DNA from 3 places in the Lacticaseibacillus jixiensis genome. Region 1 is predicted to be linked to each of the others. Evidence: predicted binding sites of a transcription regulator. Region 1 holds the regulator's gene; each other region holds the start of a gene.

What was found. The regulator NrdR, encoded in region 1, represses ribonucleotide reductase genes. The targets are predictions, from matches to a motif close to ACACNATATATNGTGT.
Region 2: a site for NrdR is predicted at 2,244-2,259, ahead of pnuC (nicotinamide riboside transporter PnuC). Genes of this name have one in related genera too.
Region 3: a site for NrdR is predicted at 1,849-1,864, ahead of nrdH (glutaredoxin-like protein NrdH). Genes of this name have one in related genera too.

The regions. Positions count from the first base shown of each region.
Region 1 covers NZ_BAAFPR010000006.1:105,981-109,264, forward strand. Annotated here, with positions in the region: gene ACGG90_RS05575 (replication initiation and membrane attachment family protein) at 1-841, opposite strand, end outside; gene nrdR (transcriptional regulator NrdR) at 943-1,416, opposite strand; gene coaE (dephospho-CoA kinase) at 1,458-2,066, opposite strand; gene mutM (DNA-formamidopyrimidine glycosylase) at 2,063-2,911, opposite strand; gene polA (DNA polymerase I) at 2,921-3,284, opposite strand, start outside.
Region 2 covers NZ_BAAFPR010000004.1:10,569-13,852, reverse strand. Annotated here, with positions in the region: gene ACGG90_RS03425 (PFL family protein) at 1-817, opposite strand, end outside; gene ACGG90_RS03420 (ACT domain-containing protein) at 828-1,094, opposite strand; gene pnuC (nicotinamide riboside transporter PnuC) at 1,383-2,081, opposite strand; gene ACGG90_RS03410 (NAD(P)H-hydrate dehydratase) at 2,312-3,136, opposite strand; tRNA gene ACGG90_RS03405 (tRNA-Leu) at 3,267-3,284, shown strand, end outside.
Region 3 covers NZ_BAAFPR010000001.1:20,965-24,248, reverse strand. Annotated here, with positions in the region: gene ACGG90_RS00120 (nitroreductase family protein) at 1-225, opposite strand, end outside; gene cls (cardiolipin synthase) at 333-1,784, shown strand; gene nrdH (glutaredoxin-like protein NrdH) at 1,934-2,167, shown strand.

The DNA of each region.
Region 1 (3,284 bases):
GCTCATGTTTGGTGCCGTAATGCGGCTGGCCGGCTTTGCTGTAAGTTTGCTCAGCGTAATCTTGCAGCTGGCGCAAATGCAACTCGCCGCTCATGGGATCAGTGGCACGCATGATCAATGGCGCCAGGCGCGTCGGCTCCAGCCCGTAGAACTTGGCCAGTTGATAAATGGCGTTGCGGTATTGATCCAACTGGCCAGCTTTAAGGTTGGTGCGGGCCAACAGTTGTGCCAACAACACCCAATCATAAGCATTGTTGTCGCCTAGCGTCACTTGCGGCGCGGGTTTAAGCTGCAAAGCTTGTTGGGCTTGTGCAGTCGCTGGAGGCGTATCTAACACATTGGTCAAATCAAACACCTGCAAGAAATCATGGGTGACGTCTTGCCAATCACTGCGCCGTACCGGCTTTAAGGTAAATTGTCCAGCTAATTCCTGATAGCGCGCTTGGCCGACGCGGTCATACAACAACATCCCCAACAAATCATCGGCGAAGAATTGCTGCGGACTAACCGGCGCATATAACTCATACGCATAATAGCGGCTCATGGTGTCAACGGCAGTGTAGGACTTCAACAGCCCCACCGCTTCCAGCCGCACCCGCGCGTCAAATAACTGATCAAGGCTGATGTTCAACAAATCCAACAAGCGCGTTTGCGGCTGGCGGTCGGTCAACACCGGCTGAGGCTTGGCCTCTTGCCACAAACTTAAATACATGGCCAAGGCCACCGGCCCCACCAGCGGCTGATATAACGCGATGGCGACTTGCTGGTCGAAATCGCTGAAATAATTGGCTTGCGCGACAATGTAATCATCTTGTGCCATGAAACTTTGTGGCCGCTGCATCGGCTGGACCTCCTTTTTGGCTTTGCCTTTATTCTAACCTATTTGCGCCGGATTATCGCCTGGCGCTCACAAAAATGGAGGCGAACTTCGCCTCCATCAAATCAGTCGTCTTCAGACTGCTTTTCTTTCTTCATCATGCCTTGCAATTCCTGCATGAACACCGACATATCTTTGAACTGGCGATACACGCTGGCAAAGCGAATGTAGGCGACGTCGTCAACATCGGCCAACAACGACATGACATATTCGCCGATGGCCTGGCTGGAGACTTCATTCTCGCCAATGGCGCGCAGGCGATTTTCAACTTGCTCGACGATCTTGGTCATTTGCTCCATCGTCACCGGCCGCTTCTCGGCCGCGCGGATCAAACCGCGCAAGATCTTCTCGCGATTGAACTCTTCGCGGGTGCCGTTTTTCTTGATCACCAGCAGCGGCGTTTGTTCGATCCGTTCAAAAGTCGTGAAGCGAAAGCCGCAGTTTTCACACTCGCGACGTCTGCGAATCGCCTTGCCGCCGTCAGTGGGCCGCGAATCAACAACGCGGCTGGAATTGTGATGACAATGTGGACACTGCAAACTTACACCTTCTTATCCGTTTTCACTAGTATACCAGAAAATCAATTCGAGGACACACTCAACAAGTGGTTGATCAGCTGCTGCACTTGGGCGATGCGGGCAGGTTCGCCTAGCGAATTGTCGATCAAGAAATCGGCTTTGGCCATTTTATCGGCTAAAGGCATTTGCGCGGCGATGCGCTGCTGGGCACTGGCTTCATCCAGCGAGTCGCGCGCCATTAAGCGCGCCACTTGCACAGCCTTGGGCAAGGTCACCACCGCCACGCCGTCAAAAGCTTCATCCCAGTGGGTTTCATACAACAACGGAATGTCGCCTACCACGATTGGCGCCTTGCTTGCTTTCGCGTCGACTAACGCTTGGGCAATGGCGTCATGCAAATACGGCCGATCGATATCATTGAGCTCAGCCAGTGCCTTAGCATCGCCAAACACCAGCTGGCCTAACGCGTGCCGGTTCAAGCTGCCATCAGCGTTCAACATGCGTTGGCCAAAATGATCCGCGATTTGTTGCAGTGCCGGCTGGCCTGGTTCAACGATTTGCCGCGCGATCACATCAGCGTCTACCACCGGATAGCCGGCTTGTTTAAACAACGCCGCCACAGTACTTTTGCCTGTGGCGATGCCGCCGGTTAAGCCTAATAAGTAAGTCATTTCACCACCCGCTTTCTTAATGGCTGACAATGCGGGCAATAATGCGTGCCGCGTTGGCCAACTTTGATCTTCACGATCGTGGTGCCGCATACCGGACAAGGCGTCCCTTGTTGGCCATACACGCGCAAGTGGTCTTGAAAGCCGCCGGTGGCACCATTGGCATTGACAAAAGTGTGCACTGTGGTGCCGCCTAGTTCAATCGACGCCGCCAACACCTTGATGATTTGATCATGCAAGCGCGCTGCTTCGGCGCGCGTCAAGGTGCAAGCCGGCTGCTCGGGGTTGATCTTGGCCCGCCACAAAGTCTCATCGGCGTAAATGTTGCCAACGCCAGCCACCACGCTTTGATCCAAGATCACGGATTTGATTGCTAAGCGCCGGTGCTGCAATTTCTCATAGAAATCGGCCACCGTAAAGTCTGCCGGCACAGGCTCCGGCCCCATCTTGGCCAAGCCTGGCACCGCGGTGGTTTCACTGCCGGTTTGACACAGCTGCATGCGGCCGAACTTGCGCATATCCAAATAACGCAACTGACTGCCGTCGGTGAAATCAAACCACACATGCAAGAAGCGCGGCTTGGCTGTGTCTGCCGTGGGCGCCAGTTGGTATTTGCCTTCCATGCGCAAATGCGACACCATAGTCACCCCTTGATCAAAGCGCAAAAGCAAGTATTTGCCGCGTCGATCAACGCCGATCACGGTGCGATCAGCTAAGGTTTGTTCAAAATAATCGCGGCCGCCGATCAAGATCTTCTCCCAATTGCAATTGACGCCGGCAACGGTTTTGCCCACCACCAGCACGGCGAGGCTTTGGCGGACGTTTTCTACTTCTGGTAACTCGGGCATTGTGACTCCTTATTTTGCATCATACCAAGTCGGGCCGTATGAGCTTTCGACTTTCAACGGCACTGCCAAATCAACAGCTGAATCCATCACCTTCGGCACCAATTGCGCCAAAGTCGCCATTTCGGCTTCTGGGCCTTCAAAGATCAGTTCATCATGCACCTGCAACAGCATGCGCGATTGCAAGTGCTGGTCTTCTAGCATCTTTTGCATGCGGATCATCGCCACTTTGATGATGTCGGCAGCAGAGCCTTGGATCGGGGTGTTCATCGCGGTGCGTTCGGCAAACTGGCGCAAGTTGAAGTTGCGCGAATGGATCTGATCCAAGTAGCGCCGACGATGAAAAAGCGTCTCCACATAGCCTTGTTCGCGCGCA
Region 2 (3,284 bases), on a different contig from region 1:
GCGCCAAAGACAAGTCCACAATGTTGAAAGGGACACCTAAGCGCTCAGCAGCAACTTTACCCACAAACTGACCCATGCGCGACACTTTGAAAGCTGTTTTCTTAATGGTTTCGCAAATCACTTCAAAACTGGCTTCAGGCTGATCAGCAATGGCCCGCTGCACCACCCCAGGGCCGGAAACCCCTGTGTTAATGGCGACATCACCTTCCGATACACCCCAAAAGGCGCCGGCCATGAATGGGTTGTCTTCCACAGCGTTGCAGAACACCACTAACTTCATGGCCAATTTGGGATCGATTGCAGCAATGTTTTTGACACATTCGCCCATGATCTTAACAGCGTCCATGTTCAAACCCGAGCGGCTGGCGCCGATGTTCACCGAAGAACACACGCGATCCGTTGCCGCTAAAGCCGCTGGGATCTGGTCCATTAACGCCAAATCAGCTGGCGTACAGCCATTCTGGACGGTCGCTGAAAAACCCCCGATCAAATCGACATCAACAGCTTTCGCTGCATCGTCCATCGCCTTAGCCAATGGCAGAAAATCCGGATGCGGATCAGCCCCGGCCAGCATCGCGATCGGCGTCACACTGATGCGTTTATTGACGATTGGAATCCCAAATTCACTTGAAATCGCATTGGCCACTGGCACCAAGTCTTTGGCTTTAGTGACGATCTTATCATAAACATGTTGGGCCGTGGTTTTGGTATCCCCGGTAATGCAGTCTAACAGCGAGATCCCCATGGTGATGGTGCGGATATCGAGGTTCTCTTCGGCGATCATTTGGATTGTTTCTTTGATTTGATTAGTTTCCATACGCCACCTCTTACAGCTTATGCATTGCGTCGAAGATCTCTTGACGCGCCATCTTGATTTCGACGCCAATGCCATCGCCGAGTGTCGTCAGGTCAGCTTTGACCGTGGCGAAATCGGCATCTTCTGGTAATTTGGCCAGCAGCATCATGGTGAAGGCCCCTTGCATGATGGTTTGTGAGACATCTAAGATGTTGATGTTAAGTGCCGCAAGCTTCGTGGTGACTTGTGCGATGATCCCGACTTTATCTGTCCCGATGACAGTGACGATTACTTGCATCCTATATTCCACCTTTATAATTGATAAAGCCATTCTACCATAATCCTAATCGTTTACTCACATTAATCTGAGATTGTTCGGCTTTCATCTCTACCGCACCGAATTGTCTTTCACTGCCAAATAATGCCCGGTTCCCACGCAAATTGCAGCGTGGGAACCAGGCATTTGAGATTTGTCGAGCGGCGTGGTGCATCGCGGTCAGAGATAAGTCATGACGCCACTTGGGCTAAATACGCCCAAATGTCATCCTCTTATCTCAGCCTTGAAATACAGGCCGCTTCGCTTGGATTATTCGGCGTGTTGGGCCAAATAATTCTTCTTATGGAACCAAACGACGCCTTTATCAAATAAGGAAACCATATCGTTGGCAAAATATAACATGTAAGTGAAGAACAGCGTTAAGCTGGCATCGCCTTGTAAAGCCGTGATTCCCCACAACGTGATGGAAACCACACTTTGCACGATCCAGAAATAATACTGATCAGAAAAGCGCAACGTTGCCAACAAACTCCCGGTGATCCCGATCGTCCCTGCCAAAGCGTCAACGATTGGCCGTGGTGAAATGAATAAGTTCGTATCCATCAGATACAACAAGGCAAAGACGATCACGAAGAAGGCTGCAGTACCCACATAAGCTTTGGCCCCAACATCGCCTAACTTGCGCACCCGCTTGCCGACATGCTTGGCCCAAGAAGGCATGATCAATACCGGAATGTCCAACAATACGATGTAGCTGGCTTGCAACACCACATCAGCGAAGTTCTTGGCCCGGGCGGCAACAATAATATAGATAACTGCCGATACCAGTCCAAAAACCCCATTTAACGGCCGGACATTGGTGATCGAAATGGTACAAGTGAAACCTAACACCCCTGCAGCCATTGCCAACACAGTCCACAAGTTCAATTGACCAACGATCGTCGTACCGATAATCACGCCGATGCCAAACATCAGCAGCATATAGCTGGAAAACGTCCAGCCGCGCATTTGTTCCACATACCAGCGCGGATCGAAGATACTGGTGATTGCTTTGTCTTTAGATGAGTTCAATTTGCCACGTCCTTTTATGAAAAATTACTGCAGAAACTAGTATACGCGTTTCTGACATTCAGGTTCAAGCACAATCTGTAGTTTATCTCAAAAAAATATCCACAATATCTTGTGGATAGCTATCTTCTCGTTTTCTGGATGTCTTCACCGCATGACTGTCTGCGGTTTCATGCCTGCGCCATGCGCGCCATGAAATTCGGTAAGGCTGCGATCACATGGCTTGGCAAGGCCACATATTGACTGGCAGCTAGTTCGTCAGCCACCGCACTATGCGTATACACCGCCGCACACACTGTTTGCGGCCGCAGCCCAAACTGCCCCACAAATGCCGCTAAGATTCCAGTCAAGGTATCACCGGAACCGCCTGTGGCCATTGCAGCACTCCCAGTTGTATTAACGAATGCCCCAGCGTCGGTAAATACTTCAGTGCGATGCGACTTGACGATCACCCAACCAGCAAGCGCTGCAGCCGCGGCTTGATTTGCAGCAGGGGTTTGTTGCGCAATGGCCACGCCGCTTAGCCGCTGCCATTCCATTTGATGCGGGGTCCAAATCAGGTGGGCTTTGGGCAGCTCAGGATGCAACTGGGCCACCAAGGTGATTGCTGAACCATCGATCACCAGCGTTTGCGTCGGCAACACCGCAGCAAAAGTCTGCGTTAACACCGCTTGCGCCGTTTGATCAACGCCGAGGCCTGGTCCGACAACAACCACGTCTTGGCTGGCCACCAACGCGGCAAACCCTGGATCATCATAAGGTAAGATCATCGCCTCCGGCAAGCGGGCATGTAACGCCGAGCGGTTGACTGCCGCAGTGGCGACACTGACCAAACCAGCGCCGGCATACACCGCGGCACTGGCTGACAAAATTGCCGCGCCGCCGTATTGCGGATTACCGCCTACGATCAACACCCGCCCATAATTGCCTTTGTGTGACTCAACATTGCGCACTTTGATCACCTGTCGAACCAACGCTTCATCAATTGCCTGCATTGTCTCACCTCCGTTTTTATTGTACCGCATGGCCAAATTCGACGGGGCAAGTTTTTTCATTAAAAGCTGGACAGCCTTGGCAAAGCTTGATATACTAGTTTTCGTTGTTAAGTTAGCAACGTAACGTTTTGCCGCAATGGCGGAATTG
Region 3 (3,284 bases), on a different contig from region 1:
TGGGACTTCGGTTTCAAGCCGCTTGACCACAATGTCCCACAGTTGATCATGCTTGTCGCCAAACAAGAATACGGCGCGCGTGGTTTGGGAGTTGAAGGCCGTTGGCGTTTCTTGGATCACATCTTCGACCAAGTTCACGATCGCGTCTTGGCTCAGCGGCACGGCTTTGTTTAAGGCATAGATGCTGCGGCGAGCTTTCAAGGATGTCAATAAATCAGTATTCATGTGGTTACCACCTTTATCATTAAGTATGGCGTTATTATAGCAACTGACATTTTGTAAGTAAATAGAATACCGAAAAATAATTAATTTAATTTCAAAAGGAGGCCCTTATGTCCCTACTTACCGGCCTATTGTTGGCCTTGATCGTGCTGAACACTTTAGGGGCGATTTTTACCGTGTTGCGCTCAGTGCGCGATATCGCCACCACTTGGGCATGGCTGTTGGTGCTGATCTTCTTGCCGGTGATCGGCTTTGTGATCTATTTATTTGTGGGCCGCCGCTTGTCCGCCAAGAAAATGCAGCTGATCCAAGCCGAATACGCCAAGGCGATCGCCGCTTTCGTGCAGCTGCAAAAGCGGGCCAATGCTCATGGCCGCTTGTTGCCGGAAGATCAGCTCACCCAAAGCGGCCGCGAGTTGATCAATTTATTTCTCAACACCGCCCGCGCGCCGGTTTTGACCAACAGCGATGTCAGCATTTATGTCGATGGCAAAAGCAAATTTGCAGCGCTGTTAGCCGATATTGCCGCGGCCAAGGATTTTATTGATGTGGAGTATTACACCATTTACCCTGACGCCATCGGCACGCAACTGCGCGATTTGTTGGTCAAGAAAGCCAAACAAGGCGTCAAGGTGCGCGTCGTGTATGATGCATGGGGCTCCATGGGTGCCAATGCGCGCTGGTGGCGGCCTTTGGTCCAAGCCGGCGGGGCTGCGGAAGCATATTTCTCGTCACGCTGGTTGATCTTGGATTTTCGCATGAATTATCGCCTGCATCGCAAGCTGGTGGTGATCGATGATCAAATCGGCTATATCGGCGGCTTTAATGTCGGCGATCAATACCTGTCCCGCAGCAAGAAATTTGGTTTCTGGCGCGATACCCATTTGCGGATCAAAGGCGATACGGTGATGGCATTGAAGATCCAATTTACCATGGATTGGAACGCCACCGTCAGCCAAGGCCGCCAGCTGCCTTATCCCACGCGGCCGCTGGCCAGCTTGGCCAACGGCTCGGCTAAGGCCATGCAAATCGTCGCTTCCGGGCCGGATTCCAACGCGCAGCAAATCAAAGCCGGCTATGTGCGCTTGATCACTGGTGCCACCAAATCTGTGCGCATCCAAACCCCTTATTTGATCCCTGATGATACGGTGTTTGATGCGTTGATGAATGCGGCTTTGGCGGGGATCGACGTGCAGGTGATGATCCCTAATATGCCGGATCACCCCTTCATCTTTCGCGCGACGCAATATTACGCTAACGCCTTAACGCGCGTTGGCGTCAAAGTGTTCCATTACCAAAACGGCTTCTTACATGCCAAAACCATGGTGGTAGATGATTGCTTGGCCAGTGTCGGCAGTGCCAACATGGATATTCGCAGCTTCAAGTTGAACTTTGAAGTCAATGCTTTCATTTACGATCCGCAAATCGCCGGCCAACTGGCGCAAGCGTTTGACGCTGATTTAAAGCATTGTGTTCGTGTGACCCCGGAAACGATCGCGGCTCAAGGCTGGTATCTGCACTTCAAGCAGCACTTCTCACGCCTGTTGTCCCCGATCTTGTAGCTTGCAATTTGGCTTGGGGTGGGTATAATGATTAGGCACCATATGTCGTGGGTGATCGGTGAAGATACGATATATGGTATTCTCGCTTGACGTCGACTACCAGATTCGGTATACTGGTCCTATCAGATCAGTAGAACGAGGCGATTAACATGAATAACAATGTCACACTTTTCACCAAGAACGGCTGCCCGCAATGTCGCATGACCAAGAATTACTTGGTTCAACACGGGATCAGCTTCACCGAACACAACATCAACGACGAGCCTGAATATATCGATTACCTAAAGAACAAAGGCTTCCAAGCGGTACCTGTGCTTGAAGCAGAAGGCTTGGATGCCTTCTCCGGCTTCCGCCCAGATGCTTTGAAGCAATTAGCCAGCTAAACCGCTGCATACCTCCCAGTTGTGGGAGGTTTTTTTGTACCCAAAGCGGAGCAGCCCGCACTTAGCGGTGGATATAAGGCGGGATGACGCAAAGGCGTTCTTTGCCTTGGCGGCGTCACGACTTATATCACGCCGCGTTGGGCTGCGCAGCTCGACGAAACCAGAGCGGAGTGGCGCGCTTCTAGCGGGTCGGGTAGCCTAGCCATTGCGCATGAGGCGGTCTTTGCCTCAAGTGCAATGGCGTAGCTAGCCGCACCCGCGTTGCGCCACGCAGCTCAACGAAGACCACAGCGTTTGAAGCATGGACTCCAGTTTTTGGGCAAGGCCCGGATCGGTGAAGCTCCGGCGCGTGGGGCCAGCAAGATGGCGCAGGCTGTGCGGCCGGCTTCAACCACGCAAAATACGCGTGTTTTACGCCTAACTTTTGAGCTTTGCACTCGCCTGCGGCTCGCCTCGCAAATCTCAAAAGTTGCCGCGTGTGCTGTCGAGCAAGCCTCGCAAAGTACGCGAGGCTCACCTGACACCACACGTTTCACGGCCTGACCATCTTGCTGGCCCCACGCACCTGCGCTTCACCAATCCTGCGAAATTCGCATCAGGTTACTAAACTGCTCGCGCATGCGGTACGATATCAAAATTGGAGTTACGGTCTGAATCAAGGTAAGCCACCTCTCTTCCGCGAGTAATCGCGTGAGGAAAGTGGTTTGTTTGCGTACAAGAAACTGCATACAATAGGCACATTGAATCTAATTGTAAAAAGTTTGTAAAGTGCTTGCACAGGTTTAGCGATGGTGCTATATTATCGTTGCAACCTGCAGTGGGGTGTTGAGACTGGCAAAGTACAAGTTGGTCTGTACCCGGCATCCCTACACGAGCTGATTTGAGGGTGTATGTGTAACGGCATGCACCGCGGCTCGTGCGTTCAAAGCGCCAGTGCGCCATGAAGCCTAGTGTCCGAAGCCCTAGGCAATGCCAGGACGTTATCAGATCGTACCACCACCTCAGCGCACGTAGGCTTACGGCGCTGAGTACTTAACTGAATATACCAGAGCGGAGCAAAGCGCATTTAGCGATGTGTATAAGACAGCCTGAGTCAATGGCGGTCTTGGCCATGGAC